DNA from 4 places in the Pseudomonas citronellolis genome. Region 1 is predicted to be linked to each of the others. Evidence: predicted binding sites of a transcription regulator. Region 1 holds the regulator's gene; each other region holds the start of a gene.
The links. Region 1 encodes FliA, which starts transcription of late flagellar genes. Its sites were predicted from a motif close to CTAAAGTTTNNNNNNNNNNNGCCGNTAA; they were not measured.
Positions count from the first base shown of each region.

Region 1 (7,277 bases):
CGTGGGTCAGCGAGGAGAACATCAGGACCGGCGTCGGGCAGCGCTGCATGATGTTGCGCACCGCGGTGATGCCGTCCATCAGCGGCATCTCGTAGTCCATGGTGATGACGTCGGGCTTGAGCGCCAGCGCCTGCTCGATCGCCTCGCGGCCGTTGGTGGCCGTGCCGACCACCTGGATCTGCGGGTCGGCGGAAAGAATCTCCGAGACGCGGCGGCGGAAGAATCCCGAATCGTCCACTACCAGGACTTTGACAGCCATAAACACTCCTGATTAAAGCCTTGCGGGCGCGCGGGCGTCCCCGCGCGCCGGATCAGATACGCCGCGCGTAGCGCTTGAGCATGCTCGGCACATCGAGGATCAACGCGATGCGCCCGTCGCCGGTGATGGTCGCCCCGGCCATGCCCGGGGTGCCCTGGAGCATCTTGCCCAGGGGCTTGATCACCACTTCTTCCTGGCCCACCAGTTGGTCGACCACGAAGCCGATGCGCTGGGTGCCCACCGAGATGATCACCACGTGGCCCTCGCTGGATTCGTCGCACTCGGCGCCCGGCACCAGCCAGCGCTTGAGGTAGAACAGCGGCAGGGCCTTGTCGCGGACGATCACCACCTCCTGGCCGTCGACCACGTTGGTGCGCGACAGGTCGAGGTGGAAGATCTCGTTGACGTTGACCAGCGGGAAGGCGAAGGCCTGGTCGCCCAGCATCACCATCAGCGTCGGCATGATCGCCAGGGTCAGCGGCACCTTGATGACGATCTTCGAGCCCTGGCCCTTGGCCGAGTAGATGTTGATGATGCCGTTGAGCTGGGAAATCTTGGTCTTCACCACGTCCATGCCGACGCCGCGGCCGGACACGTCGGAAATCTCGGTCTTGGTCGAGAAGCCCGGGGCGAAGATCAGGTTGTAGCAGTCGGACTCGCTCAGGCGCTCGGCGGCGTCCTTGTCCAGCAGGCCCTTCTCCACCGCCTTGGCGCGGAGGATGTCCGGGTCCATGCCCTTGCCGTCGTCGGAGATCGACAGCAGGATGTGGTCGCCCTCCTGCTCGGCGGACAGCACCACCCGGCCGCCACGCGCCTTGCCGGCGGCCTCGCGCTCCTCGGGCGACTCGATGCCGTGGTCCACGGCGTTGCGCACCAGGTGCACCAGCGGGTCGGCCAGGGCCTCGACCAGGTTCTTGTCCAGGTCGGTTTCCTCGCCCACAAGCTCCAGGTTGATCTCTTTCTTCAGGTTGCGCGCCAGGTCGCGCACCAGCCGCGGGAAGCGTCCGAAGACCTTCTTGATCGGCTGCATGCGCGTCTTCATCACCGACATCTGCAGGTCGGCGGTGACCACGTCGAGGTTGGCCACGGCCTTGGCCATGGCTTCGTCGCCGCTGTTGCTGCCCAGGCGCACCAGGCGGTTACGCACCAGCACCAGCTCGCCGACCATGTTCATGATCTCGTCCAGCCGCGCGGTGTCCACGCGCACCGTGGTTTCCGCCTCGCTGGCGCTCTTTTCATGGGCCGGCGCGGGAGCTGCAGCCTGGCGCGGGCTCTCCGCGGGCTTGGCGGCCGGCTTGGGCGCGGGCTTGGGTTTGGCTACGGCGGCCGACTCGGCAGCCTTGGCCGGCGCGGGGGCGGCTTGCGGGGCCGGCGCGGCAGCGGCGTCGGCACTGAACTTGCCTTTGCCGTGCAGTTGGTCCAGCAGCGCCTCGAATTCGTCGTCGGTGATGTTGTCGCCGCCAGCGGCGGGCGCCTCGGCTTCGGCCGGCGCAGCGGAGGCGACCGGCGCGGCGGGTTCTTCCGCCGCACCGCCGAACTTGCCCTTGCCGTGCAGCTGGTCGAGCAGCGCTTCGAACTCGTCGTCAGTGATCTCGTCGCCAGCGGCCGGCGCTTCGGCCGGAGCGGGCGCGGCGGCGGCCGGCTCTTCCGGCTGGCTGCTGGCGCCGCTGAACTGGCCCTTGCCATGCAACTGGTCGAGCAGGGCTTCGAATTCGTCGTCGGTGATCTCGTCGCCGGCGCCGGCAGCCTCGGCCTGTGGCGCTTCAGCCTGCGGCGGCTGTTCGGCCGGCGCGGCCTGGCTGCTCGGCTGCAGGGCGTCGAGCAGCTGCTCGAACTCGGCGTCGGTGATGTCGCCATAGGCGGCCGGTTCGGCGGCGGGCTGCGGCGCGGCGGCTTCTTCCTGTTCCTGGGGCGCGGCTTCGACGGCGTCATCGTCGCCCGGCTCGGCCAGGCGCGCCAGCGCGGCGAGCAGCTCCGGGGTGGCCGGGGTCGGCTCTTCCTGGTCGCGGACCTGGGCGAACATGACGTTGACCGTGTCCAGCGCCTGCAGGACCACGTCCATCAGCTCGGAGGTGACGCGGCGCTCGCCCTTGCGCAGGATGTCGAAGACGTTCTCCGCGATGTGGCAGCACTCCACCAGGGCGTTCAGCTGGAGGAAGCCGGCGCCGCCCTTGACGGTGTGGAAACCACGGAAGATGGCATTGAGCAGGTCCATGTCGTCGGGCCGGCTTTCCAGCTCGACGAGTTGCTCGGACAGTTGCTCGAGAATCTCGCCGGCCTCCACCAGAAAGTCCTGGAGGATCTCATCATCGGCGTCGAAGCTCATTCGGTGCTCCCCACGGTGTGTTCACACACCTCAAAAACCAAGGCTGGACAACAGGTCATCGACATCGTCCTGACCGGATACGACGTCCACTCTCTTATCGGCAGCAACCTGCGGACCTTCACCCTTGGACGATCTTTCTTTTTCCACCGCCGTGCGCAGGCCCTCGTGGTCGTGCTCGATGCCGGCGTAGCGATCCACCTGCCCAGCCATCCAGACCAGCTTGACCAGGTTGCTCTCCACCTCGGTGACCAGCTTGGTGACGCGCTTGATCACCTGCCCGGTGAGGTCCTGGAAGTCCTGCGCCAGGAGGATGTCGTTCAGGTGCGCGGAGAGCTTGCGGCTGTCCTGGGCGCTGCTGTAGAGGAAGGCCTCGACGCGCTTGGCCAGCTCGCGGAAGGCCTCCGGGCCCAGCTCGCGGCGCATGAAGCGCGACCACTGTTCCTGCAGCTCCTTGGCCTCGCCCTCGATGTGGCCGACCAGCGGCGTGCACTCTTCCACCAGGTCCATGGTGCGGTTGGCCGCTTTCTCGGTCATCTGCACCACGTAGGACAGGCGGTCGGTGGCGTCGGCGATCTGCGACATTTCCTCGGCGTGGCGCGAGCGCGGGTCGATCTGGAAATTGACGATGGCGTTGTGCAGCTCGCGGGTGAGCTTGCCGACCTCCTGGTAGAGGCCGCGGTCGCGGGCTTCGTTGAGCTCCTGGATGAGCTGCACGGCCTGCTGCACTTCGCCGCGCTCCAGGCTCTCGACCAATTCGCGCGCGTGTTTCTTCAGGGTCGACTCGAAGTCGCCCCCCTTGGATTCGTTGACGAGATCCATGACGCCCTCTTGGTCGGCTTCAGCCGCCGACCCGCTCGAATATCTTCTCGATCTTCTCTTTCAGCACCTGGGCGGTGAAAGGCTTGACCACGTAGCCGTTGACCCCGGCCTGGGCCGCTTCGATGATCTGGTCGCGCTTGGCCTCGGCGGTGACCATCAGCACCGGCAGGTGCTTCAGGCGCTCGTCGGCGCGTACCGCGCGCAACAGGTCGATGCCGGTCATGCCGGGCATGTTCCAGTCGGTGACGAGGAAGTCGAAGTTGCCGCTGTGCAGCATGGGCAGCGCGGTGGTGCCGTCATCGGCTTCCGCGGTGTTGGTGAACCCCAGGTCACGCAGGAGGTTCTTGATGATGCGCCTCATCGTGGAAAAGTCGTCCACGATGAGAATTTTCATGTTCTTGTCCAAACCTGCCTCCGTCCAGTCCCGGCGCGCCGTGGCGGGCGCGCCTTGAATACCCTTGGGCGGGCGCCTTGGCGGCGCCTGCCGTGTTGCTTGTCGGTGGCGGGGTGCCCCGCCCTTTTCGCCGCCCTCATAGCAAAGGGCCAGCAGTGTCGAACCGACGGGATTCTATACGCCCCGCCGGAAAAATCCGTTACTTCCTTGCGCCCACCGGTCGCTCAGTGCGCCCGCCACTCCGAAAGCCGGGCCCGCAGGCGCGCGGCGCACTGGCTGTGCAACTGGCTGACGCGCGACTCGCTGACCCCCAGCACCTCGCCGATTTCCTTGAGGTTGAGCTCCTCGTCGTAGTACAGCGCCAGCACCAGGCGCTCGCGTTCGGGCAGCTTGGTGATGGCGTCGGCCAGCGCCTGCTGGAAACGCTCGTCCTCCAGGCCGTGGGAGGGCTCGTTGTCCAGGTGCGTGGTGTCTTCCGCCGGGCCCTGGGCGCCTTCCTGCAGCAGGTCGTCGAAGCTGTACAGGCGGCTGCCCTGGGTGTCGCTCAGGATCGCGTAGTAATCGTCGAGACTCATATTGAGTTCGGCAGCGACCTCCTGATCTTTAGCATCGCGTCCGGTCCGCGCCTCGATGGTGCGGATGGCGTCACTCACCATGCGGGTGTTGCGGTGCACCGAACGCGGCGCCCAGTCGCCCTTGCGCACCTCGTCGAGCATGGCCCCGCGGATGCGGATGCCGGCATACGTCTCGAAGCTGGCGCCCTTGCCCTGGTCGTACTTCTTCGCCGCTTCGAGCAGGCCGATCATTCCGGCCTGCATCAGGTCTTCCACCTGCACGCTGGCCGGCAGCCGGCCCAGCAGGTGGTAGGCGATCCGCTTGACCAGCGGCGCATAGCGCTGGATCAGCTCTTCCTGGGCATTGCGCGCCTGCGTCTTGCTGTACATAAGCGCTCCGGAGCCGCTCATCATACGGTCGAACCCGTGGTGGGATGCTGCACCAGGCGTTCGACGAAGAACTCCAGGTGCCCGCGCGGGTTGGCCGGCAGCGGCCAGCTGTCGACTTTCTGGGCGATGGCGCGGAAGGCCAGCGAGGCCTTGCTGCGCGGGAAGGCTTCATAGACCGAGCGCTGCTTCTGCACGGCCTTGCGCACCGACTCGTCGTAGGGGATGGCGCCGACGTACTGCAGCGCCACGTCGAGGAAGCGGTCGGTGACCTTGGTCAGCTTGGCGAACAGGTTGCGCCCTTCCTGCGGGCTGTGTGCCATGTTCGCCAGCACGCGGAAGCGCGTCATGCCATAGTCGCGGTTGAGCAGCTTGATCAGCGCATAGGCATCGGTGATCGAGGTCGGTTCGTCGCAGACGACCAGCAGCACTTCCTGGGCCGCGCGGACGAAGCTGACCACCGAATCGCCGATGCCGGCGGCAGTGTCCACCAGCAGCACGTCGATGTTCTCGCTGATGTCGCTGAAGGCCTGGATCAGCCCGGCGTGCTGCATGGGCGAGAGCTGCACCATGCTCTGCGTGCCCGAGGCCGCCGGGACGATGCGGATGCCGCCGGGGCCCTGGAGGATCACGTCACGCAGGTCGCATTCGCCTTCGATGACGTCGGCCAGGGTGCGCTTGGGCGAAAGCCCCAGCAGCACGTCGACGTTGGCCAGGCCGAGGTCGGCGTCCAGCAGCATGACGCGGCGGCCGAGGTCGGCCAGCGCCATCGCCAGGTTCACCGAGACGTTGGTCTTGCCGACGCCACCCTTGCCACCGGTGACCGCGATTACCTGAACGGGATGCATACCCATAGTCTTACCTTGTCTCTTCATCGTCCCCGGCGCGTCTGGCGCCTGGGTCTGCCGGTCGCGGTGCTCTCCCGCCACCAGCGCTTACGGATCTGCTCGAGCATCCGTATCCGCCTGGCGCCCCGCGTGCGGGGGCGCCCCTGGAATCCGTCAGCCGACGTGTCGCGCCGGCTGCTGGTAGAGGCCGGCGAACATGCCGGCCATGGTGTCTTCGCACGGCTCCTCCGGAGCCTGCAGGCTGACCGCGCGGCTGACCAGCTGGTGCGCGCGCGCCACCTGCAGATCATCCGGAATTCGCGGCCCGTCCGCCAGATAGGCAACCGGCAAGCGTTGTGCTATCGCCAGCGCCAGGGCCTCGCCCAGGCTGCCCGCCTCGTCCAGCTTGGTCAGTATGCAGCCGGCCAGGCCGCAGCTGCGATAGGCGTGCAAGGCGGCCTTGAGCACCTGGCTCTGGCTGGTCGCGGCCAGCACCAGGTAATTCTTCACGTTCAGGCTCTGCGCCGCCAGGGCTTCCAGCTGCATGCGCAGCGCCGGGTCGCTGGCCGGCAGGCCGGCGGTGTCGATCAGCACCAGGCGCTTGCCCGCCAGCGGCGCCATGGCCTGCAGCAGCGACTGGCCGGGGTCGACCAGGGTCACCGGCACGTTGAGGATGCGGCCCAGGGACTTGATCTGCTCCTGGGCGCCCAGGCGGAAGCTGTCCATGCTGACCAGCGCCAGGTTGTGCGCACCGTACTTGAGGACGTAGCGCGCCGCCAGCTTGGCCAGGGTGGTGGTCTTGCCCATGCCGGCCGGGCCGACCAGGGCGATCACCCCGCCCTGCTCCAGCAGGTCTTCGTCGGGGGTGCGGATGGCGCGCGCCAGGTGGGCCAGGAGCATGCGCCAGGCCTGCTTGGGCTCGGCGATGGAGGCCACGCGTTCGAGCAGCTGGCGGCTCAGGTCCGCCGGCAGGCCCATGCGCTGCAGGCGGCGCCACAGGCCGGCCTGCTTCGGGCGCCGGTGCTGCAGCTGGCTCCAGGCGATGGAGCCCAGCTGCACTTCGAGCAGCTCGCGCAGGCCGTTGAGTTCGAAGCGCATGGCGTCCAGCGCCTGCTGGCTGACGGCGGCCGGCGCGGCGGCGGGCGCCGGGGCGGCCATGGCCTCGGCCAGGCTCGGGCGCCTGGCCGGCTCGGCGCCGTACAATTGACGGTCCTTGCGCGCGGTGGCGGCGGCGCGCACCGGGCTGTCCAGCTCGGCGCGGGCCTGGGCGATGCGCGCCTGGGTCTGGCGCAGCTCGGCCTCCAGCGCCGGGTTCGGCTTGCTGGCCGCTGCCGGCGGTTGATAGTCCAGCGCCGCGGTCAGCTCGACACCGCCGGCGACCCGGCGGTTGCCGATGATGGCGGCATCCGCGCCCAGCTCGTCACGGACCAGTTTCATGGCCTGACGCATATCGGCGGCGAAGAAGCGTTTAACCTGCATGGCGCTGTCCTTCAGTTCTGTCCAACGGTGGCGACGATGGTGACTTGCTTGTTATCCGGAATTTCCTGGTAGGCCAGCACGCTCATGCTCGGCACCGCCATCCGCGCGAAACGCGACATCATCGCGCGGATCGGCCCGGCCACCAGCAGGATCGCCGGCTTGCCGAGCATTTCCTGGCGCTGCGCGGTCTCGACCAGCGAGCGTTGCAGTTTTTCCGCCATGCCCGGCTCCA
Region 1 covers NZ_CP014158.1:1,944,797-1,952,073, reverse strand. Annotated here, with positions in the region: gene PcP3B5_RS08905 (protein-glutamate methylesterase/protein-glutamine glutaminase) at 1-259, opposite strand, end outside; gene PcP3B5_RS08900 (chemotaxis protein CheA) at 312-2,585, opposite strand; gene PcP3B5_RS08895 (protein phosphatase CheZ) at 2,616-3,404, opposite strand; gene PcP3B5_RS08890 (chemotaxis response regulator CheY) at 3,424-3,798, opposite strand; gene fliA (RNA polymerase sigma factor FliA) at 4,023-4,766, opposite strand; gene fleN (flagellar synthesis regulator FleN) at 4,763-5,614, opposite strand; gene flhF (flagellar biosynthesis GTPase FlhF) at 5,741-7,045, opposite strand; gene flhA (flagellar biosynthesis protein FlhA) at 7,057-7,277, opposite strand, start outside.

Region 2 (7,277 bases), 2.1 Mb from region 1:
CCGCCGCCGCTGCAGGCCTGGAGCGGCCTGCCGCCGTTCAACAACGAGCCGGTGATCCACTGCGGCGGGCGCGCCATCGACCTCTACCAGGGCATCCTCGCCTGGTACGAGGAGAAGCTGCGCCAACGCCCCGGCGCCGCCGACAGCGTGCCGTCGCTGTGCGTCAGCCTCGACCTGGACCAGGGCCTGGCGCTGGACGAGCTGCCCGCACCCGGCCCCGTCGTGGCCCTGCCGCCAACGCCGGTGCGCCCGGTCAGCAGCGGCCTCTTGCAGCCGCGCACCTTCATCCCGCTGCAGCAGGTCGCCGAACCCAGCGCCCTGCTCGGCAGCGCGGAGATTCGCCTGGCCCGGCCGCTCGGCCCGGGCGACCAGGCGCTGCTGTTCGCCTCGCTGGCGATCCGTGGCGCCGACGGCCGCACGCGGGTGCTGGACGAACAGGTCAAGCCGTTGCTCAACCAGGGCGCCACGCGGCTCAACGCGGTCAGCGCCAGCCTGGCGGCGGGGGACGAGATCGGCCTGCTGGTCAGCGGTTTCAGCGGCCAATACCTGTTCAACGGTTCCTGGAAGCTCGCCGCGGTGGACCTGCAGGGCGAAGTGCAGTTGCCCGCCCTGCTGCCGCTGCAGCCGCGCCTGGCGGCCGGCCGCTGAATCAGCGCAGCGGCCCGGCGGGCGCCTCGTCCAGCTGGGCCAGCAGCATCGGCTCGTCGCCGCCGTCCACCGGCAGCAGCGCCCACTGTTCCTTGTGGCCCAGGCGGCGGTGGCTCTGGCGCACCTGGCTGCCCAGCGGCAGCGGCGCCTTGAAGTGCACGTCCAGGCGCACCTGCTCGGCCAGGCGCCGGCCGGTGAGGCTGCGCGCCAGGCTCCACATGCCGTGGGCGAAGGGTTTGCCGAAGCCGTAGCGCGAGGCCATCAGGCGCGACAGGTGCAGCGGGTTGAAGTCGCCGCTCAGGCCGGCGTAGCGCCAGCCGGCGATCTTCGGCACGCGCCACTGCACGCCGGGGTGCGCGGGCACGTCGAGGGTGTGCCACTGGGCGCGCTCGGGCAGCGCGTCGGGCTCGGCGTGGTCGTCGAGGAAGTCGCCGCGGCGCAGGTAGGTGGTGATCGACTGCCAGTAGAGCATGTCGTGGTGCCAGACCTCGGTCGCCACGTCCACCTCCAGCCCCAGCGGGCTGCGCCGGCTGGTGAGGATGCGGCAGTCCAGCTGCAGCTGGGCGTCCTCGTCGAGCATGCGGTAGCGCTGGATGTGGCTGCGCAGGTGGATCAGCCCGAGGATCGACAGCGGCATGCGCGAGCGGCTGAGCAGGCGCAGGTGCAGCGGCAGGCTGATCACCTGCGGGTAGAGCAGCGGCACGCCCAGCGCCGGGTCCAGGCCGAAGTGCTGGCGGTAGGCGCGCAGGTGGCGGGCGTCGAAGCGCAGGCTGCGGCTGTCCATGGCCAGGTTCGGCAGGCGCTCGCCGCGGCCCAGGCCACGGCGCGGCAACAACATGCGGCTGTAACTGCCCAGCAGCGAGGGCAACTTTCGCTTCACGAGCGGCTCCGGGAGGGGGTGCGCCGCACAGCATGGTCGCTGCGCGGCGCAACGGCAAGTCGCCGAAGGTCGCGGGTCGCAGGCGCCTACAGGCGTCGCAGGTGCACCGTGACTTCCTCGCGGTCGTGGTACAGCTGCTTGCAGCCGATGGCCACGCGCAGGCCGCGCTCGCGGAAACTCTCGCGCAGGCGTTCGAGGATCTTGCGCACCTCGGCGTAGCGCTGCTTCATCGGCAACTTCAGGTTGACCACCGCCTCTCGGCACAGGCCCTCGCCGATCCAGGTGTCGATCAGCCAGCCGGTGCGCGCCGGCTTCTCGACGATGTCGCAGACCATCCAGTCGACCATCTGCCGCGGGCGGAACACATAGCCGTCGGCGCGCTGGTGGTCCACCAGGCCGGAGTAGATCAGGTTCTCGGCCATGGGCCCGTTGTCCACGGCGATCACCCGCATCTCGCGGTTGACCAGTTGCCAGGTCCAGCCGCCGGGCGCCGCGCCCAGGTCGACGGCGAGCATGCCCGGCGCCAGGCGCTTGTCCCATTCGCCGCGCGGGATGAAGTGGTGCCAGGCCTCTTCCAGCTTGAGGGTGGAGCGGCTGGGCGCCTCGCGGGGGAACCGCAGGCGCGGGATGCCCATCGGCCACATGGCGCTGTTGCGCGGCTCGGCGAGGCCGACGAAGACCTCGCGGCCGGAGCGGAAGGTCAGCAGCAGGCGCGGCAGGCTCGGGTCCTCGCGCAGCTTGCCGGCCTTGACCAGGGCGGCGCGCAGGGGCTTTTCGAACTTGCGGCAGAAGGTCGACAGTTCCTTGCCGTCGTTGCTGTCGAAGACTTCCAGCCACAGGCTGCCGCACAGCGGGTACGGGCCCAGCTCCTCCAGCAGCGCGCCGATGCGGTCCTGCTCGGGCAACTGCACGAAGCCGGTGCCGCGGGCCCATTGGCGCGGGAAGATCAGCTCGGCGAAGCGCAGCTGGCGCATCAGCCGGTCGGCGCCGTCGGCCTCCTGGCAGACGAACTCGGCATAGGCGGTGGCCGGCTTGGCGCGGGCGTAACCGGCCACGTCGAGGCCGGCGGCCAGGTCGGAAATCTCCGCGCAGACCTCGTTCTCGAAGCCCGGGCGGCAATGCAGTAGCAGGGTGTTCATCGGGGTGTCTCCTTGGCCGCGCACTATAGTCGCTGCGCGGCCGGCTTTCACCCGGATTCGCCGCACGCCAGGGGAACCCCCGGCTGCGGCAAAAGGTCCAGAACCCATGGCAGGACCGCGCGCAGCGGTCTAGTTTGAGAGTTCCGAAGTCGCGATCCAGGGCTTGCCGTGCCCCGGAGAGCGCATGCCGGAAGTCGCCAGGATGCCGCCCGATATGCAGAAGATGACTGCCAATCTGCATTCCTTTTGCGCCAAGCCAGGAAGTCCGCCCGGACTTTCCGCCAGTATCGCAGCGGTGCCGTCGATCACCGGCAGAATCCAGCCTGAGGAGAACGTCATGCCCGCAGTGGACAGCCTGAACAGCCTTCGCACCCTCGAGGTGGGCGGCAAGACCTACCACTATTACAGCCTTCCGGAAGCCGCCAAGCAGCTCGGCGACCTGGACAAGCTGCCGAAGTCGCTCAAGGTGCTCTTGGAAAACCTCCTGCGCTGGGAGGACAACCATACGGTCAACGCCGACGACCTGCGGGCCCTGGCCGGCTGGCTGAAGGAGCGCCGTTCCGACCGCGAGATCCAGTACCGCCCGGCGCGGGTGCTGATGCAGGACTTCACCGGGGTGCCGGCGGTGGTCGACCTGGCCGCCATGCGCGACGCCATGGCCAAGGCCGGGGGCGATCCGCAGAAGATCAACCCGCTGTCGCCGGTGGACCTGGTCATCGACCACTCGGTGATGGTCGACCGCTACGCAAGCCACGCCGCCTTCGCCGAGAACGTCGAGATCGAGATGCAGCGCAACGGCGAACGCTACGCCTTCCTGCGCTGGGGCCAGAACGCCTTCGACAACTTCCGCGTGGTGCCGCCGGGCACCGGCATCTGCCACCAGGTCAACCTGGAATACCTGGGCCGCACCGTGTGGACCAGGGACGAGGACGGGCGCACCTACGCCTTCCCCGACACCCTGGTCGGCACCGACTCGCACACCACCATGATCAACGGCCTGGGCGTGCTCGGCTGGGGCGTCGGCGGCATCGAGGCCGAGGCGGCGATGCTCGGCCAGCCGGTGTCGATGCTGATTCCCGAGGTGGTCGGCTTCAAGCTCACCGGCAAGCTCAAGGAGGGCATCACCGCCACCGACCTGGTGCTCACCGTCACCCAGATGCTGCGGCAGAAGGGCGTGGTGGGGAAATTCGTCGAGTTCTACGGCGACGGCCTGGCCGACCTGCCCCTGGCCGACCGCGCCACCATCGCCAACATGGCTCCGGAATACGGCGCCACCTGCGGCTTCTTCCCGGTGGACGAGATCACCCTGGGCTACCTGCGCCTGTCCGGCCGCCCGGAAGAGACGGTCAAGCTGGTGGAGGCCTACTGCAAGGCCCAGGGCCTGTGGCGCGAAAAGGGCCACGAGCCGGTATTCACCGATGCCCTGCAACTGGACATGGGCGACGTCGAGGCCAGCCTGGCCGGGCCCAAGCGCCCGCAGGACCGCGTGCCGCTGGGCCAGGTGGGCAAGGCCTTCGCCGACTTCCTCGCGCTGCAGCCCAAGGCCGCGCGCAGCCCGGAGGTCTCGCGCCTGCTCAATGAAGGCGGTGGCGGCGCCGCGGTGGGCAGCACCGAGAGCCAGGGCGTCGAGTACCAGCACGAAGGCAAGAGCTACCACCTTCAGGACGGCGCGGTGGTCATCGCCGCCATCACCTCCTGCACCAACACCTCCAACCCCAGCGTGATGATGGCCGCCGGGCTGCTGGCGAAGAAGGCGCTGGAGAAGGGCCTGCAGCGCAAGCCCTGGGTGAAGAGTTCGCTGGCGCCCGGCTCCAAGGTGGTCACCGACTACTTCAAGGCCGCCGGCCTGACCCAGTACCTGGACGAGCTGGGCTTCGACCTGGTGGGCTACGGCTGCACCACCTGCATCGGCAACTCCGGGCCACTGCTGGAGCCCATCGAGAAGGCCATCCAGCAGGCCGACCTGACGGTGGCCTCGGTGCTCTCCGGCAACCGCAACTTCGAAGGCCGCGTGCACCCGCTGGTGAAGACCAACTGGCTGGCCTCGCCGCCCCTGGTGGTGGCCTACGCCCTGGCCGGCAGCGTGCGCCTGGACCTGACGAAGGACGCCCTGGGCACCGGCAAGGACGGCCAGCCGGTGTACCTGAAGGACATCTGGCCGAGCCAGCGGGAAATCGCCGAGGCGATCCAGAAGGTCGACACCGCCATGTTCCACAAGGAATACGCCGAGGTGTTCCAGGGCGACGAGAAGTGGCGCGCCATCGAAGTGCCGCAGGCGCAGACCTACACCTGGCAGGCCGACTCCACCTACATCCAGCACCCGCCGTTCTTCGAGCACATCGCCGACGCCCCGCCGAAGGTGGCCGACATCGAGAAGGCCCGGGTGCTGGCGGTGCTGGGCGACTCGGTGACCACCGACCACATCTCCCCCGCCGGCAACATCAAGAAGGACAGCCCCGCCGGGCGCTACCTCAGCGAGCACGGCGTGGCCTATGCCGACTTCAACTCCTACGGCTCGCGGCGCGGCAACCACGAGGTGATGATGCGCGGCACCTTCGCCAACATCCGCATCAAGAACGAGATGCTCGGCGGCGAGGAAGGCGGCAACACCCTGCACGTGCCCAGCGGCGAGAAGCTGGCGATCTACGACGCGGCCATGCGCTACCAGGCCGAGGGCACGCCGCTGCTGATCATCGCCGGCAAGGAGTACGGCACCGGTTCGTCCCGCGACTGGGCAGCCAAGGGCACCAACCTGCTGGGGGTGAAGGCGGTGATCGCCGAGAGCTTCGAGCGCATCCACCGCTCCAACCTGGTGGGCATGGGCGTGCTGCCGCTGCAGTTCACCGGCGGCCAGGACCGCAAGGCGCTGAACCTCACCGGCAAGGAAGTGCTGAACATCCGCGGCCTGGACGGCGAGCTGAAGCCGCACATGACGCTGAAGGTGGAAGTCACCCGCGAGGACGGCAAGCAGGACAGCTTCGAGGTGCTGTGCCGCATCGACACCCTCAACGAGGTGGAGTACTTCAAGGCCGGGGGGATCCTGCACTACGTGCTGCGCAGCTTGATCTGAGGGCTGCGCGAGGACGCTTTCGTAGGATGGGTTGAGCTTGCGAAACCCATGCGGTTGCAGTGATGGGTATCGCTTCGCTCAACCCATCCTACGGAGCGCGGTGTTTGTAGGAGCGCGCCCTGCGCGCGATTCGCGGGCAGGGCCCGCTCCTACGAGAAGCCATGCCCCACCTTTCACCCGGCCCAGGTCCTGTATAAAAACTTATTAGCTCATAGGAAAATCTCTTACGACCATGTGACAAGTAGCATTTTGATATCGTCCACTGCCAATATTCCCACGCCAAATATCGAACAAGGCTTCAACTTCCGTTGATCCCAGCCGATAACAAAACCGTCACATGCCTTCTTCGTGGACCTTGCCCTGAATGCGCAACAACCAGCCCGTCACCCAGCGTGAACGCACCTACCCGGCGGAACAACGCCTGATCTCCACCACCAACAGCCGTGGCGTGATCACCTATGCCAACGATGCCTTCATCGACATCAGCGGCTTCGCGCGGGACGAGCTGGTGGGCTCGCCGCACAACCTGGTGCGCCATCCCGACGTGCCGCCCGCGGTGTTCGCCCACATGTGGGCCACGCTGAAGAACGGCAAGCCGTGGATGGGCATCGTCAAGAACCGCTGCAAGAACGGCGACCACTACTGGGTCAGCGCCTACGTCACGCCCATCTTCGAGCGCGACGAGATCGTCGGCTACGAGTCGGTGCGCGTGCGCCCCACCGCCGAGCAGGTGGAACGCGCCCAGGCCCTGTACCAGCGGATCAACACCGGCAAGCCGGCGATCCCGCGCCGCGACCTGTGGCTGCCGGTGCTGCTGGACTGGCTGCCGTTCATCCTGATCAGCCAGGTGGCCTTCCTCATCGGCGCCTGGCTCGACTCGCACTGGGGCTTCGCCCTCGCCGCCCTGCTCGCCGTCCCCCTCGGCCTGGCCGGCCTGGGCTGGCAACAGCGCGGCCTCAAGCGCCTGCTGCGCCTGGCCGAGCAGACCACCTCGGACCCGCTGATCGCCCAGATGTACACCGACAGCCGCGGCGCCCAGGCGCGCCTGGAAATGGCCATCCTCAGCCAGGAAGCGCGCCTGAAGACCTGCCTGACGCGCCTGCAGGATACCGCCGAGCAGCTCACCGAGCAGGCCCGCCAGGCCGATACCCTGGCCCACCACAGCTCCTCCGGCCTGGAGCGCCAGCGCGTGGAGACCGAGCAGGTGGCCACCGCGGTCAACCAGATGGCCGCCACCACCCAGGAAGTGGCGAACAACGTGCAGCGCACCGCCGACGCCACGCGCCAGGCCAACGAGCTGACGCGCCGCGGCCGCAGCGTGGCCAGCGAGACCCGCGAGGCCATCCAGCGCCTGTCCGCCTCGGTGGGCGAGACGGGCCTGGCGGTGAGCCAGCTGGCCCAGGACAGCAACGAGATCGGCGGCGTGGTCGACGTGATCAAGGGCATCGCCGACCAGACCAACCTGCTGGCGCTCAACGCCGCCATCGAAGCGGCCCGCGCCGGCGAGATGGGCCGCGGCTTCGCCGTGGTGGCCGACGAG
Region 2 covers NZ_CP014158.1:4,011,478-4,018,754, forward strand. Annotated here, with positions in the region: gene PcP3B5_RS17415 (alpha/beta fold hydrolase) at 1-648, shown strand, start outside; gene PcP3B5_RS17420 (MaoC family dehydratase) at 650-1,528, opposite strand; gene rlmM (23S rRNA (cytidine(2498)-2'-O)-methyltransferase RlmM) at 1,615-2,667, opposite strand; gene acnA (aconitate hydratase AcnA) at 3,005-5,737, shown strand; gene PcP3B5_RS17435 (methyl-accepting chemotaxis protein) at 6,102-7,277, shown strand, end outside.
Region 2: the regulator FliA is predicted to act here: its motif matches at 6,035-6,062, upstream of PcP3B5_RS17435 (methyl-accepting chemotaxis protein).

Region 3 (7,277 bases), 1.3 Mb from region 1:
CCCTGGCCCTGACCGCCGCCGAGGGCCGCGCCATCTACTGGTCGCGCTCGCGCGGCAAGCTCTGGCGCAAGGGCGAGGAGTCCGGCCACGTGCAGAAGCTGCACGAACTGCGCCTGGACTGCGACGCCGACGTCGTCATCCTGATGGTCGAGCAGGTCGGCGGCATCGCCTGCCACACCGGCCGCGAAAGCTGCTTCTACCGGGTCTACCAGGACGGCGGCTGGAAGGTCGTCGACGCGGTGCTCAAGGACCCGCACGCCATCTACGACAAGCCGGGGCACAGCCATGAGTGACAACACCCTCGCGCGCCTGGCCGAGGTGCTGGAGGGGCGCAAGAACGCCGCCCCCGAAAGCTCCTACGTGGCCAGCCTGTACCACAAGGGACTGAACAAGATCCTGGAAAAGGTCGGGGAGGAATCGGTGGAAACCATCCTTGCCGCCAAGGACGCCGCGCAGAGCGGCGACTGCACGGACCTGATCTACGAAACCGCCGACCTCTGGTTCCATTCCCTGGTCATGCTCGCCGCCCTCGGCCAGCATCCCCAGGCGGTGCTGGACGAGCTGGAGCGCCGTTTCGGCCTCTCCGGCCACGACGAGAAAGCTGCGCGCCAGCCGTCGGCCTGAACCCGATTACTTCGAGGAGAACAAGATGGGCATCTTTGACTGGAAACACTGGGTCGTCATCCTGATCGTGGTGGTGCTGGTGTTCGGCACCAAGCGCCTGAAGACCCTGGGCTCGGACGTCGGCGAGGCGGTCAAGGGCTTCCGCAAGGCGATGAACACCGAAGAGGACGAGAAGCCCCAGCAGCAGCCGCCGGCCAACCCGCCGCTGAACCAGCCGCACACCATCGACGCCCAGGCGCAGAAGGTCGAAGAGCCGCAGCGCAAGGACTGATGGGAAGAACGCCATGTTCGGAATCAGCTTCAGCGAACTGCTGCTGGTGGGCCTGGTCGCCCTGCTGGTGCTCGGCCCCGAGCGCCTGCCCGGCGCCGCGCGCACCGCGGGCCTGTGGATCGGCCGGCTGAAACGCAGCTTCAACGCCATCAAGCAGGAAGTGGAGCGCGAGCTGGGCGCCGACGAAATCCGCCGGCAACTGCACAACGAGCACATCCTGCAGATGGAGCGTGAAGCGCAGAAGCTGATGGCGCCGCTCACCGGCCAGCAGCCGCCGGCCGATAGCGCCGCGCAGGCCGAGCCCACGGCGCCGCCGACCATCGCCCCGAACAGCCGCCTGGCCAACATGCCCGGCGTCGGTATCCCGGCCGCCCCCGAGGCGCCCGCCGCGCCAGCAGCGCCCGAGGCCCCGGCCGCGCCGGCCGCCGCCCCTCCGTCCGAGACGCCGCGTACCCCATGAGCGACGAAAAACCCGAACAGCCCGAAAACGACCAGGAAATGCCCCTGGTCTCGCACCTGACCGAGCTGCGCACGCGCCTGCTGCGCTGCGTGGTGGCGATCTTCGTGATCTTCATCGGCCTGCTGTACTTCTCGCAGAAGATCTACGCCCTGGCCTCCGCGCCGCTGCGCCGCTTCCTCCCGGAAGGCGCGACCATGATCGCCATCGACCCGGCCTCGGCCTTCCTCGCGCCGCTGAAGCTGACCATGATCGTCGCCGTGCTGCTGGCCATGCCGGTGATCCTGGCGCAGATCTGGGGCTTCATCGCCCCCGGCCTGTACAAGCACGAGAAGCGCGTGGCCCTGCCGCTGCTGGCTTCCAGCGTGGTGCTGTTCTACACCGGCATGGCCTTCGCCTACTTCCTGGTGTTCCCGTTGATGTTCCACTTCTTCCTCGGCCAGGCCCCGGAAGGGGTGACGCCGATGACCGACATCAACAGCTACCTGGACTTCCTCACCCTGCTGTTCGCCTTCGGCGTGGCCTTCGAAATCCCCGTGGCCACGGTGCTGCTGGTGTGGATCGGGGTGGTCGACGTGGCCTACCTGAAGAAGATCCGCCCCTACGTCATCATCGGCTGCTTCGTGGTCGGCATGGTCCTCACCCCGCCGGACCCGATGTCGCAGACGCTGCTGGCCGTGCCCATGTGGATGCTGTTCGAGGCCGGGGTGCTGTTCAGCCGGCTGATCCGCAAGCGCAACCGCGACGAGGACGAGCAGCCCGAAGAGAAAGGCGACCAGCCGCCAGCGACGCGCCCGTGAACCTGCTGCTGCTCGACGACGCCGACTTCGTCGCGGCGGACCGCGTATTGCTGCGCGACCGCCGCCTCACCCACCTGCACGAAGTGCACCGCGCCGAAAGCGGCGACAGCCTGCGCGTCGGCCGCCTGGGCGGGCTGATGGGCGAAGGCCGCCTGCTGAGCCTTTCCCGCGACGAGGCGCAGCTGCAGGTGAGCTTCACCCAGGCGCCGCCGGCCAAGCTGCCGCTGACCCTGCTGCTGGCCCTGCCGCGGCCGAAGATGCTCCGCCGCGTGCTGCAGACCGTGGCCGCCATGGGCGTGCCGCGCCTGGTGCTGCTGAACAGCTACCGGGTGGAGAAGAGCTTCTGGCAGACGCCCTTCCTGGAGCCCGCGGCCATCCGCGAACAGCTGGTCCTGGGCCTGGAGCAGGCCCGCGACACCGTGCTGCCGGAAGTGACCATCGAAAAGCGCTTCAAGCCCTTCGTCGAAGACCGCCTGCCGGCCCTGGCCGCCGGCAGCCTGGGGCTGATCGGCCATCCCGGGCCCTGGCCGGACTGCCCGCGGGCGGTCAAGCAGGCCGTGACCCTGGCCATTGGCCCCGAGGGCGGCTGGATTCCCTACGAGGTCGAGAAACTGCGCGAGGCCGGGCTGGCCCCGGTGCAACTGGGCGAGCGCATCCTGCGCGTGGAAACCGCGGTCACCGCCCTGCTGGCCCGGCTGTTCTGAGGCCAAGCGCCGCGGCAGGCCCGCCGGAGAGCGTCCGTCAGAAAATCACTAAAGAAATTTCAGATTCGTGTCGCCTCGCCGATATGACAGGCATTGGTCAATCGGCGGCCGCACCCGCGGCAGCCGCAGCCCCATCGTCCCCTGGAGCGCCGCGTTCATGTCCCGCTGGTTCAGCAATCTCACGGTCAACTGGAAACTCGCCATCGGCTTCGGCCTGGTGCTGCTGCTCACCCTGCTCATCGCGCTGACCGGCGCGCTCAACCTGAACAGCCTGATATCCCGGGGCGACAAGATCGGCGAAATCTCCAGGCTGCTCGCCATGACCAAGGACCTGCGCACCACCCGCCTGAAATACCAGTCCAGCCGCACCGCGGAAGACGCCAAGCTGGTGGAACAGAGCATCAACGAGCTGGACCGGCAGCAACAGCGCGTCGGCCAGTTGCTCGTCGTGCCCTCGGACCTGGAGAAGGTCGAGCAGCAACGCCAGCTCACCAGCCAGTACCGCACCCTGTTCAAGGGCCTGCGGAAGTCCTTCGACAGCCGCGACAGCGCGCGCAAGACGCTGATCCGCAAGGCCTCGGTGGTCACCCAGGGGCTGGAGCTGGTGGAGCAGCACCTGGTGGAGAGCGGCAGCGTCGACTCCCTCAAGGCCATCGCCGACGTCTCCGAGCTGGGCCGCCAGTTGATGGACGCCCGCTTCCAGGTGCTCAGCTACACCGCCAACGAAGACCCCAGCCTCGAACAGGGCGCGATCAGCGCCCTGGAGCAGGTCACCGCCACCGTGGAACAACGCGCCCAGGCCGCCGTGCCGGAGCAGCAGGCCAACTACCAGGCCGTGGTGAACGCCCTGCGCGACTACCGCAAGGCGCTGGACCGCTACCGCAACGAAGTCAACAACAGCCAGCAGGCGCGCGACCAGATGCGCGACAGCGGCCTGCTGATCGAGAAACTCAGCGTTGAACTGAGCGACGGCCAGACCGCCAAGCGCAATGAAGACGCCAGCCACGCCAAGCAGTTGCTGGCCCTGGCCTCGCTGCTGGTCCTGGTGCTGGGCGTGCTGGCGGCCTGGCTGATCACCCGGCAGATCGTCCTGCCGCTGCGCCAGTCGCTGGCCGCCGCCGCGCGCATCGCCGACGGCGACCTCAGCCAGGAACTGCGCGTCGAGCGCCGCGACGAGCTGGGCCAGCTGCAGGCCAGCATGCAGCGCATGAACCAGTCGCTGCGCGAGCTGATCGGCCGCATCCACGACGGCGTCACCCAGATCGCCAGCGCCGCCGAGGAACTCTCGGCGGTCACCGAGCAGACCAGCGCCGGGGTGAACAACCAGAAGAGCGAGACCGACCAGGTGGCCACGGCCATGACCGAGATGGCCACCACCGTGCTGGAAGTGGCGCGCAACGCCGAGGAAGCTTCGGAAGCCGCCAGCGCCGCGGACCGCGAGGCCGGCGCCGGCGCCCAGGCGGTCAGCGAGGCGGTCGGGCAGATGGACCGCCTGGCCGGCGAGGTGGGCCGTTCCAACGAAGCGGTGCAGCAGCTCAAGCGCGAGAGCGAGAAGATCGGCAGCGTGCTCGACGTGATCAAGGCGGTGGCCGAGCAGACCAACCTGCTGGCCCTCAACGCCGCCATCGAGGCGGCCCGCGCCGGCGACGCCGGGCGCGGCTTCGCCGTGGTCGCCGACGAGGTGCGCGCCCTGGCCCGGCGCACCCAGCAGTCCACCGAGGAGATCGAGGAACTGATCGCCGGCCTGCACAGCGGCACCCAGCAGGCCGTACAGCGCATGGAGAGCAGCCGCGCGCTCACCGACAACACCCTGGAACTGGCGCGCCGCGCCGGCGAGCGGCTGGAGGCCATCACCCGCACCGTCTCTGGCATCCAGTCGATGAACCAGCAGATCGCCGCCGCCGCCGAGCAACAGAGCGCGGTGGCCGAGGAGATCAACCGCAGCGTGCTCAGCGTGCGCGACATCTCCGAGCAGACCGCCGCCGCCAGCGAGGAGACCGCCGCCTCCAGCGTCGAGCTGGCGCGCCTGGGCACCGAGCTGCAGGGCCTGGTCGGCCGTTTCCGCCTCTGAGCCCTCCCCCTCCGGCCCGCCGTCCTGGCGGGCCTTTGCCGACGTACGAAAAATTACGAATTTGGCACTGAAGTTTCAGACAACATCGCCGATAAGCTATGACGCACACAGATGCGTCCCGAAAAAGTCCCTCGCCTGCACGACAAGAAGAACGACAAAACAGCCTGCATTTCCGGCTTCGGGCCCGTCCCGCGGCCTCGTCTGCCTGGAGTATTCGACATGTACGATTGGCTGGTCCTTCAGCTCGGCCGCATGAACGTCAGCCTCAAGCTCGCCGTGGGCTTCGGCATCTGCCTGCTGCTGACCCTGCTGGTGCTGCTCGGCGGCATCCAGGGCCTGAACGAACAGGGCGCCTACAGCGAACGCCTGACGCACATCGGCCAGCTCGACGGCGGCGCCCGCCAGGCGGAACTGGCGCGCCTGCGCTACCAGCTCGAAGGCAGCGCGGAACAGGCCCAGCGCCTGCGCTCGGTACTGGGCGAACTGCAGGCCGGCAGCGAGCGCCTGGCCCGCGACGGCCTCGCCGGGCCCCGCCTCGACGCCCTGCGCCAGGCCCTTGCCGACTACGCCCGGGCCGCCGACGACCTGCTGCGCGCCGACGCACAACAGCGCGGGCAAGCCAACCCCGGCCTCGACAGCCGTGCCGAAGCCCTGTTCCGCGCCAGCGGCGCCCTGTTCGAAGAAGGGCTGCAGCAGCGCGACGCGGCGGCCAGCCAGGCGCAATGGCACCAGGCGCTGACCGCCCTGTTCGCGCTGTTCTTCGGCGCCCTCTCGGTGTGGGCGATCAACCGCCAGATCGTCCGCCCGCTGCACGAATCCCTCGAACTGGCCGAGCACATCGCCCAGGGCGACCTGTCCCGCGACCTGGGCGGCGACCTGCACCTGCAGCGCCGCGACGAGTTGGGCCAGTTGCAGCGCACCATGCTGCGCATGCGCGACAGCCTGGGCGAGCTGATCGGCCACATCGGCGGCAGCGTCGGCCAGTTGGCCACCGCCGCCGACGAGCTGTCGGCGGTCACCGAGCAGACCCGCGCCGGCGTCGACAGCCAGCGCCTGGAAACCGAGCAGGTGGCCAGCGCCATCGAGGAAATGGCCGCCACCGTGCAGGAAGTGGCGCGCAACGCCGAGCAGGCTTCCGGTGCCGCCCGCCAGGCCGACGCCCAGGCCCGCGACGGCGAGCAGGTGGTCGGCCAGGCCATCGCCCGCATCGACCAGTTGGCCGCCGAGGTAGAACGCTCCACCCAGGCCATGGCGCGCCTGCGCGGCGACAGCGGGAAGATCGGCAGCGTGCTCGACGTGATCAAGTCGGTGGCCGAGCAGACCAACCTGCTGGCCCTCAACGCCGCCATCGAAGCCGCCCGCGCCGGCGAGGCCGGGCGCGGCTTCGCGGTGGTCGCCGACGAGGTGCGCGCCCTGGCCCAGCGCACCCAGCAGTCCACCGCCGAGATCGAGGCGCTGATCGCCGCCCTGCAGCGCGGCGCCGAGGATGCCGCGCAGTGCATGGACGACAGCCGCGAGCTGACCGGCGACTCGGTCGAGCTGACGCGCCGCGCCGGCGACGCGCTGGCCGCCATCGCCCGCAGCGTGGCACAGATCCAGGACATGAACCTGCAGATCGCCTCCGCCGCCGAACAGCAGAGCAGCGTCGCCGCCGAGATCAGCCGCAGCGTCGGCCAGGTCCGCGACATCGCCGAGCAATCGGCCGCCGCCAGCCAGCAGACCGCCGCCTCGAGCAACGAACTGGCGCGCCTGGGCAGCGACCTGCAGGGCCAGGTCGGGCGCTTCCGCCTGTAACAGGATTGCAGCGGACAGGAAGGCCGCGCATGGGATAGGCTGGGCTCTCGCCCAACCGGAGAGTGACCATGCGCCCGCTGACCATCGACCTCGACGAACTCGCCGTCGCCCTCGACACCAGCGACATAGAGCACTACCTGGACCTGGGCAGCGGCCAGGTGGTGCCGCTGCTGAGCGACTCCCCCGACCCGGACCTGCTGCTCCTGCTGGAGCAGGACCCGGAGCGCCTGCTGCCGATCGAGCCGCTGAGCAGCCGCGAATCCCTGGAACTGATGCGCGACTTCCTCCGCGAGGTCGGCGAACCCCACGCCTACGCCGCCATGGCCTCGGCCCTGGAAGGGCGCAAGCCGTTCAAGGCCTTCCGCCATGTGCTCATGGGCTACCCGGACCTGCTCCAGGCCTGGTACGACTACCAGGCCGAACGCCTGCGCGAATGCGCCCTGGACTGGCTGGCCGACCACGACATCCGCCCGGCCGGGCAAGGCGCCGCGTTGTAGGGACGCTCTTCGTAGGATGGGTTGAGCTTGCGATACCCATCGGACCATGGCGATGGGTA
Region 3 covers NZ_CP014158.1:625,369-632,645, reverse strand. Annotated here, with positions in the region: gene hisI (phosphoribosyl-AMP cyclohydrolase) at 1-293, shown strand, start outside; gene PcP3B5_RS02840 (phosphoribosyl-ATP diphosphatase) at 286-624, shown strand; gene PcP3B5_RS02835 (twin-arginine translocase TatA/TatE family subunit) at 650-895, shown strand; gene tatB (Sec-independent protein translocase protein TatB) at 909-1,355, shown strand; gene tatC (twin-arginine translocase subunit TatC) at 1,352-2,152, shown strand; gene PcP3B5_RS02820 (16S rRNA (uracil(1498)-N(3))-methyltransferase) at 2,149-2,856, shown strand; partial or broken gene PcP3B5_RS32500 (methyl-accepting chemotaxis protein) at 3,014-4,021, shown strand; gene PcP3B5_RS32495 (methyl-accepting chemotaxis protein) at 4,055-4,927, shown strand; gene PcP3B5_RS02810 (methyl-accepting chemotaxis protein) at 5,147-6,721, shown strand; gene PcP3B5_RS02805 (UPF0158 family protein) at 6,790-7,218, shown strand.
Region 3: the regulator FliA is predicted to act here: its motif matches at 4,995-5,022, upstream of PcP3B5_RS02810 (methyl-accepting chemotaxis protein).

Region 4 (7,277 bases), 220 kb from region 1:
ACAACGGCCTGCGTCCGTTCTTCGAGGACGTCTACCGCTGCATGGCCGCGGTGGGGCTGGAGCGCGACACCTTCATGCACGAGATGGGCACCAGCCAGTTCGAGATCAACTTCCTGCACGGCGACCCGGTGCTGCTGGCCGACCAGACCTTCCTGTTCAAGCACCTGCTCAAGGAAGTGGCGCTCAAGCACGGCCTGCTCGTCGTGTGCATGGCCAAGCCGCTGGCGCACACCCCGGGCAGCTCCATGCACATCCACCAGAGCGTGGTGGACGGCGAGGGCCGCAACATCTTCAGCGACGCCGAGGGCGAGGCCACGCCGGCCTTCCGGCATTTCATCGGCGGCCTGCAGGCCTGCCTGGCCGACTTCACCCTGCTGTTCGCGCCCAACGTCAACTCGTTCCAGCGCCTGTGCCACCCCTACGCCTCGCCGAACAACGCCTGCTGGTCCCACGACAACCGCGCCGCCGGCCTGCGCATCCCGGCCAGCCCGCCGGTGGCGCGGCGGGTGGAGAACCGTCTGGCGGGCGCCGACGCCAACCCCTACCTGGCCATCGCCGCCAGCCTGGCCGCCGGCCTGCACGGCATCGACAACGAGCTGGAGCCCAGCGCAGCCATCCAGGGCGAGTTCGAGGTGCCGGACGAACTGCTGCTGCCCTGCACCATGTACGACGCCTTGCGCCGCCTGAAGCGCAGCGAGCTGGCGCGGCGGATGTTCGGCGCCGAATTCGTCGACGGCTACGTGGCCAGCAAGGAGCTGGAACTGACCAGCTTCTTCGACGAAATCACCCCCTGGGAACGCCGGGTGCTGGCCGCCCAGGCCTGAGGCCGAGCGGAGCCCGCCACGGCGGGTTCCGACCGCCGGCTTTGCCGTGGACGACGCCTTTCTTTGCGTACCCGTCAAAGGGCTCGACGCGCCTTGCGGCAGGCTCTAGGCTGGTAGCGAACGCCCGCCTTCGCGCGGGCGTGCTTCGTGTAGTACGGCGGCGTCCTGCCGCCCGTCTTGGACCGGAGGTCCGATGCGGATTTTCACTGCCTTCCGTGCGCTTTACTTCGCCACCCTCACCCTGCTCACCGGCTCCGGCCTGCTGAGTACCTACCTGGGCCTGCGCCTGGCCGCCGAGAAGGTTGACGGCCTGTGGATCGGCGCCATGATGGCGGCCTATTACCTGGGCCTGGTGCTGGGCGGCAAGATCGGCCACCGGCTGATCGCCCGCGTCGGCCACATCCGCGCCTACGTCGCCTGCGGCGGCCTGGTGGTGGCGGCGGTGCTGGGCATCGGCCTGACCAGCTGGCCGGCGATCTGGCTGCTGCTGCGCACGCTCATCGGCCTGGGCATGATGTGCCAGTACATGGTCATCGAGAGCTGGCTCAACGAGCAGGCCGAGGCGCGCCAGCGCGGCGCGGTGTTCGCCGGCTACATGGTGGCCTCCTACCTGGGCCTGGTGGCCGGCCAGCTGATCCTGGTGGCGCACCCGGGGCTGGGCCCGGACCTGCCGATGATGATCGCGCTGGCCTTCGCCCTGTCGCTGATCCCTGTGTCCATCACCCACAAGGTCCACCCCGCGCCCCTGCACCCGGCTCCGCTGGAGCCGCGCTTCTTCATCCAGCGGGTGCCGCAGTCGCTGACCACGGTGCTGGTCTCCGGGCTGGTGATCGGTTCCTTCTACGGCCTGGCGCCGCTGTACGCCACCGAGCAGGGCCTGAGCGTCGAGCAGATCGGCGTGTTCATGGGCGTGTGCATCTTCGCCGGCTTGCTGGTGCAGTGGCCGCTGGGCTGGCTGTCGGACCGCTACGACCGCGCGCTGCTGATCCGCAGCGCCGGCATCCTGCTGCTGGTGTTCGCCTTGCCGCTGGCGGTGCTGCCGTCGCTGCCGATGGAGGCCATGGTGCCGATGGGCTTCATGGTCTGCCTGGTGCAGTTCACCCTCTACCCGCTGGCGGTGGCCTTCTCCAACGACCATGTCGAGGGCGAGCGGCGGGTATCGCTGACTGCCATGCTGCTGGTCACCTTCGGCGTCGGCGCCTGCGTCGGCCCGCTGGCGACCGGAGCGCTGATGCGTGCCTTCGGCCCGAACATGCTCTATGCCTTCGCCGCGACCTGCGCGCTGATCGTCATCTGGCGCGTGCGCCCGGAGAAGGTCACCGGTCTGCACCGTGTCGACGAGGCGCCGGTGAAGCACGTGCCCATGGCCGACAGCCTGGCCAGCTCGCCGCTGTCGGCGGCGCTCGACCCGCGGGTGGCCGACGAAACGGTGGAAGAACAGATGAAGACCACCCCGGCGCCAGCGCCCGCGGTGCCGGAGGCAGCCGGCGTGCCCGAGGCGGAAGAGGAAAGCCGGCCGGGGTAGGGCGGGGAAGGGCGGGTGCTAGAACAGCTCGTCCTTCTCGAAGCGCCGCGCTTCGCGCTGCAGCTGGTAGACGAAGCGCTCGATGTGGCGCTGCTCCAGGCCGCTCAGGCGGTTGAAGCGCAGGCCGGCGAAGCTGGTGTTGACCTTCTCGTCGAAGTGCACGTGGCGCAGTTCCACTTCCACGGTGATGGCGCCGAACGGCAGGCGGGCGGTGAAGCGCTCGTAGAGCTGGCCGGGTTGCAGGCGCTCATGCACGTCGCCGGCGAAGCGCACCTTGCAGCCGGTGGCGGAGATGTCCAGCAGGTTGCCGCTCAGCGCGGCCTTGAGCTTGTCGCCGGCCAGTTCCACGGCGACCGGCTGGGTCTGCTTGAGAGGCGCGCGGTAGGCGTTGCGGCGCTGGTGGTAGAGCATCTCGGCGGGCATCGGCAGCCAGTAGCAGCGGGCGCCGTCGAGTTCGCTGAACTGCGCGGCCTGCTGGCATTCCCAGGCGATCCGCACGCCTTCGTGGAAGGCTTCGATGCGGAAGTTCTCGCCATTCTGCAGGAAACGCTCGCCGTCATTGGGGATCAGTTCGTCCAGGGCTACCCGGTTGCGTTCGCGGTCCACCGCGACGACGAAGCTCTGGAAGCGCTGGTTGCGCTCGGCGAAGCTGATCACCAGCGGGTCATGGCTATCCATCAGGATTCGCAGGTTGGCCTGGATCTCCACGGCCGCCTTGAGCGTTTTCGGCGGTTGCGGGCCATTTTCCTCGGCGAACGGGCTTGCCACTGTCCTACGATCTCCAGATGTATTTATTGTGGGAATTTTCTTTTGCAAGGCGATGGCATTCTGCCGCATCGCCCTGCCGGACGCCAGGGCTCAGGCCTGGCTGAGAGGACGCTGGCGGCTGCCCTGGGTCGCGCCGCCACGGCGATCGTAGAGGCTGGGGGTGTCCTGGCCGCGGAGGATATCCAGCAGGCGGCCGGTGGCGTGCTGGTTGTTGCGGATGATGCGGCCGTTGCGCAGGTTGGCCTGCTGGCATTGTTCCAGCAGCGCCGCCAGGCGCTCGCTGAGTTCCACGGTGCCCGGCTCCACCTTGCCCTGCGCGGTCAGCGCGGCGAGGCCTGCGCGGTCGCTGCTGACGCCGGCCTGGCGCAGCGTCTCGCTGCGCTGGCGGCCATTGCGCTCCAGCTGCTGGAGCAGCGGCAGCTTGCTGTCGAGCAGGCCCTGCAGGCGCTCCAGGTCACGCGCGTCGAGGGCGTGGAATTCGTCCTCGATCAGCTGCAGAAGAGCCTCGGCGGCGCCGATATCCTCGGTGATCAGATGGAGCAGGCTGGCGTTTGGCATGGCGGCTCGGCGTTCAGGGCGTCCTTGGGGAACCCCGCGCTCAGCGCTGGGATTCGAAGTCGAGCAGTTTGCCGGCGACTTTCTGGCTGTCGACCTGGTAGCTGCCATCGGCGATGGCCTGCTTCAGCCGCGCGACCTTTTCCGAGTCGACGACGGGTTGGTCTTTCAGCTGGTCGCTGGCTTTCTGCAATTGCTGGGCGGTGCTGCTCAGTTGCACGGACTCACCGCTGCCAGTGGCCGACGCGCTGCCGGCGCTTTCGCTGCCGGCGGCTTCGCTGCGGCCGGCCTGGGGCTTGCCGGTGCTGCCGGTGGAGACCGGCGCGCTGGCATTGTTCAGCCGGTTGAAGTCGATGACCATGGTAGTGAACCTCTGCGGGTTTAGGACGCTTGCCTGTAGGTTTCGGCTGACATCCGTAAAACTTTAGGGCGGTTTTTCGTGCGCCTTCGCACAGTTTAGTGAAGGCTGGCGCGCCAGCGCCAGACTTCCGCCGCTAGAGCGTGACCTGCACCGCGCCTGGCTCCACCACCCGGGCCTTGATGATGCGCTGCGAACGCAGATTGCGCACGCGAATCTGCTCGCCGGGCACCCCGTCGGCCATGGCCTCGCCGGGCATCACCACGTTGACCGCGCCGGTTTGCGCGCGGATCACCACCTGGTCGCCCTTGCGCACCGCCGCGGCCTGTTCGAGGAAGACCGGGGCGAGGATCTGGTCGCTGACCGTCGGTCGCTTGAGCTTCTGCCCCACGGCCTGCTGCGGGTCGGTCAGGTAGCCCTGGCTGAGCAGGCCGATGTCGCGCTCCATCAGGCTGATGTCGCCCGGCTCCAGCACGTGGTCGCGCTTGAGCGGCTGGGTGGTCACCACTACCTGGCGGAACAGCTTGACCTGGGCCGGCACGTATACCGACCAGGGCGAGGAGCCTTCGCAGCGCACCAGCACCGAGACGCGCCCCACGGGCTGCGCGGGGCTTTCCAGGGATTGCGTCAGGTCCTTGTCGCAGGCCGCCAGGCGCAGGCGCGGGTCGATGCGCGCCACTTCTATCTCGTAGCGTGCCTCGATGCCGCTGCGTTGCAGATAATCTTCCACCTTGAACTCAAGAAAGCCCTGGGTGGCGCCGATAAGAATCTCGGGCGCGGTGAAGTCGTCGGCCCAGGTCGGACCCGGGGCGAACGCGCCCAGCATGCCGAGCACTCCGCAGAGTGACAGGGCATGGGCTCGGGACCGTCGGAAAAACGTCGTTGGCAGTTTCATGCCACGACTTCAAGCAAGGCTCGTGCCGATTGCCGCCCTGGGCGGCACGGCGGATACGAAGGGGGCGCAATGGCCGGAGTCATGGATTCGGTCAACCAGCGAACGCAGCTGGTTGGGCAGAATCGTCTCGAACTGCTGCTGTTCCGGCTGGATGGCAGCCAGTTGTACGGCATCAACGTGTTCAAGGTGAAGGAGGTACTGCAGTGCCCGCGCCTGACCGTGATGCCCAAGTCCAGTCCGGTGGTGCGCGGGGTGGCGAACATCCGTGGCGGCACCATTCCGATCCTCGACCTGTCGATGGCCACCGGCCGTCGCGGCCTGCGCGAGATCGACAACAGCTTCGTGATCATCACCGAGTACAACACCAAGGTGCAGGGCTTCCTGGTGCATTCGGTGGAACGCATCGTCAACATGAACTGGGAGGAGATCCATCCGCCACCCAAGGGCACCGGCCGCGACCACTACCTGACGGCGGTGACGCGGGTGGACAAGCAACTGGTGGAGATCATCGACGTGGAGAAGATCCTCGCCGAGGTCGCGCCCACCAGCGAGGACATCTCCGAGGGCGTGATCGACGCCGACACCCAGGCCCAGGCGGTGACCAAGCGGGTGCTGGTGGTGGACGACTCCTCGGTGGCGCGCAAGCAACTGATCCGCTGCCTGGAGACCGTGGGCGTGGAAGTGCTCGCGCTCAATGACGGACGCCAGGCGCTGGACTACCTTCAACAGATGCTGGCCGCCGGTGGCAATCCGGGCCAGGAATTGCTGATGGTGATCTCCGACATCGAGATGCCGGAAATGGACGGCTACACCCTGACCGCGGAGATTCGCCACGATCCGCGGCTGCAGGACCTGCACATTCTCCTGCATACTTCGCTGTCCGGGGTGTTCAACCAGGCGATGGTGCGGAAGGTCGGCGCCAACGACTTCCTCGCCAAGTTCCGGCCCGATGATCTGGCGGCGCGTGTCGTCGAGCGCATCAAGGCGGCGGACGCACGCTGAGGAGGGCACTTCGGGGTAGTCTGCAACGGCCGGGGGCGACCCCGGCCGCCTGGCGTCGGGATCGGCGCCCGGCCAACTGGAAAGAGGCGTGATCGGTGACATCGACCAACATGGAATTCGAGCTGTTCCGGGACTTCCTGGAAAAGGCCTGCGGCATCGTCCTGGGTGCCAACAAGCAGTACCTGGTCGCCAGCCGCCTGAACAAGCTGATGGAGCAGCAGGGCATCAGGAGCCTGGGCGAGCTGGTGCAGAAGATCCAGGTCCGCAGCCAGCTGCGCGAGCAGGTGGTGGATGCCATGACCACCAACGAGACCCTCTGGTTTCGCGACACCTACCCCTTCGAGGTGCTGAAGAACCGCATCCTCGCCGAGCTGATCAAGGCCAACCCGGGCCAGCGCCTGCGCATCTGGTCGGCGGCCTGCTCCTCGGGGCAGGAGCCCTATTCGCTGTCGATGACCATCGACGAGTTCGAGAAGACCAACCTCGGCCAGCTCAAGGCCGGCGTGCAGATCGTCGCCACCGACCTCTCCGGTTCCATGCTCAACGCGGCGAAGGCCGGCGAGTACGACAGCCTGGCCATCGGCCGCGGGCTGTCCCAGGAGCGCCTGCAGCGCTACTTCGACACCAAGGGGCCGGGGCGCTGGGCGGTGAAGCCGGCGATCAAGGGCCGCGTCGAGTTCCGCGCGCTGAACCTGCTGGAGAGCTACGCCACCCTCGGCAAGTTCGACCTGATCTTCTGCCGCAACGTGCTCATCTACTTCTCCGCCGAGGTCAAGCGCGACATCCTGCTGCGCATGCACGCGGCGCTCAAGCCCGGCGGCTACCTGTTCCTCGGCGCCTCCGAGGCGCTCAACGGGCTGCCGGAGCATTACCAGATGGTCCAGTGCAACCCGGGGATCATCTACAAGGCCAAGTAGCCGGGCATTATGCCGATCACAGAAGGGCGCCCCTGGGGCGCCCTTCGCCTATCCGCACGAGCCGTTCGCCGTCTTGCCGGCTGTGCCTGGGGGCTTTTCGTAGGATGGATTGAAGGGGCGTTTCGGCGTGTGCGGTGAGTCCAATCGCGGACAAGGTCCTCCTACCGCATGAGCGAGCATGGCTTTCGTAGGATGGTGTTGAGCGAAGCGATACCCATCACCGCAACCGCATGGGTTTCGCCAAGGCTCAACCCATCCTACGAAAAGCGTCTCGGCGCGGCCGGCAAGACAGTTGCTCCTACGCTTCCGGCAAACACCACGCCCCGTAGGATGGGTTGAGCGAAGCGATACCCATCGCCACCACCGCATGGGTTTCGCAGGCTCAACCCATCCTACGGTTCCAGGGAAGCACGGGCGCGTAGGAGCGGACCTT
Region 4 covers NZ_CP014158.1:1,720,977-1,728,253, forward strand. Annotated here, with positions in the region: gene PcP3B5_RS07830 (glutamine synthetase family protein) at 1-824, shown strand, start outside; gene PcP3B5_RS07835 (MFS transporter) at 1,018-2,349, shown strand; gene PcP3B5_RS07840 (flagellar brake protein) at 2,368-3,117, opposite strand; gene PcP3B5_RS07845 (flagella synthesis protein FlgN) at 3,208-3,675, opposite strand; gene flgM (flagellar biosynthesis anti-sigma factor FlgM) at 3,716-4,033, opposite strand; gene flgA (flagellar basal body P-ring formation chaperone FlgA) at 4,167-4,856, opposite strand; gene PcP3B5_RS07860 (chemotaxis protein CheV) at 4,995-5,927, shown strand; gene cheR (protein-glutamate O-methyltransferase CheR) at 6,038-6,844, shown strand.
Region 4: the regulator FliA is predicted to act here: its motif matches at 4,073-4,100, upstream of flgM (flagellar biosynthesis anti-sigma factor FlgM).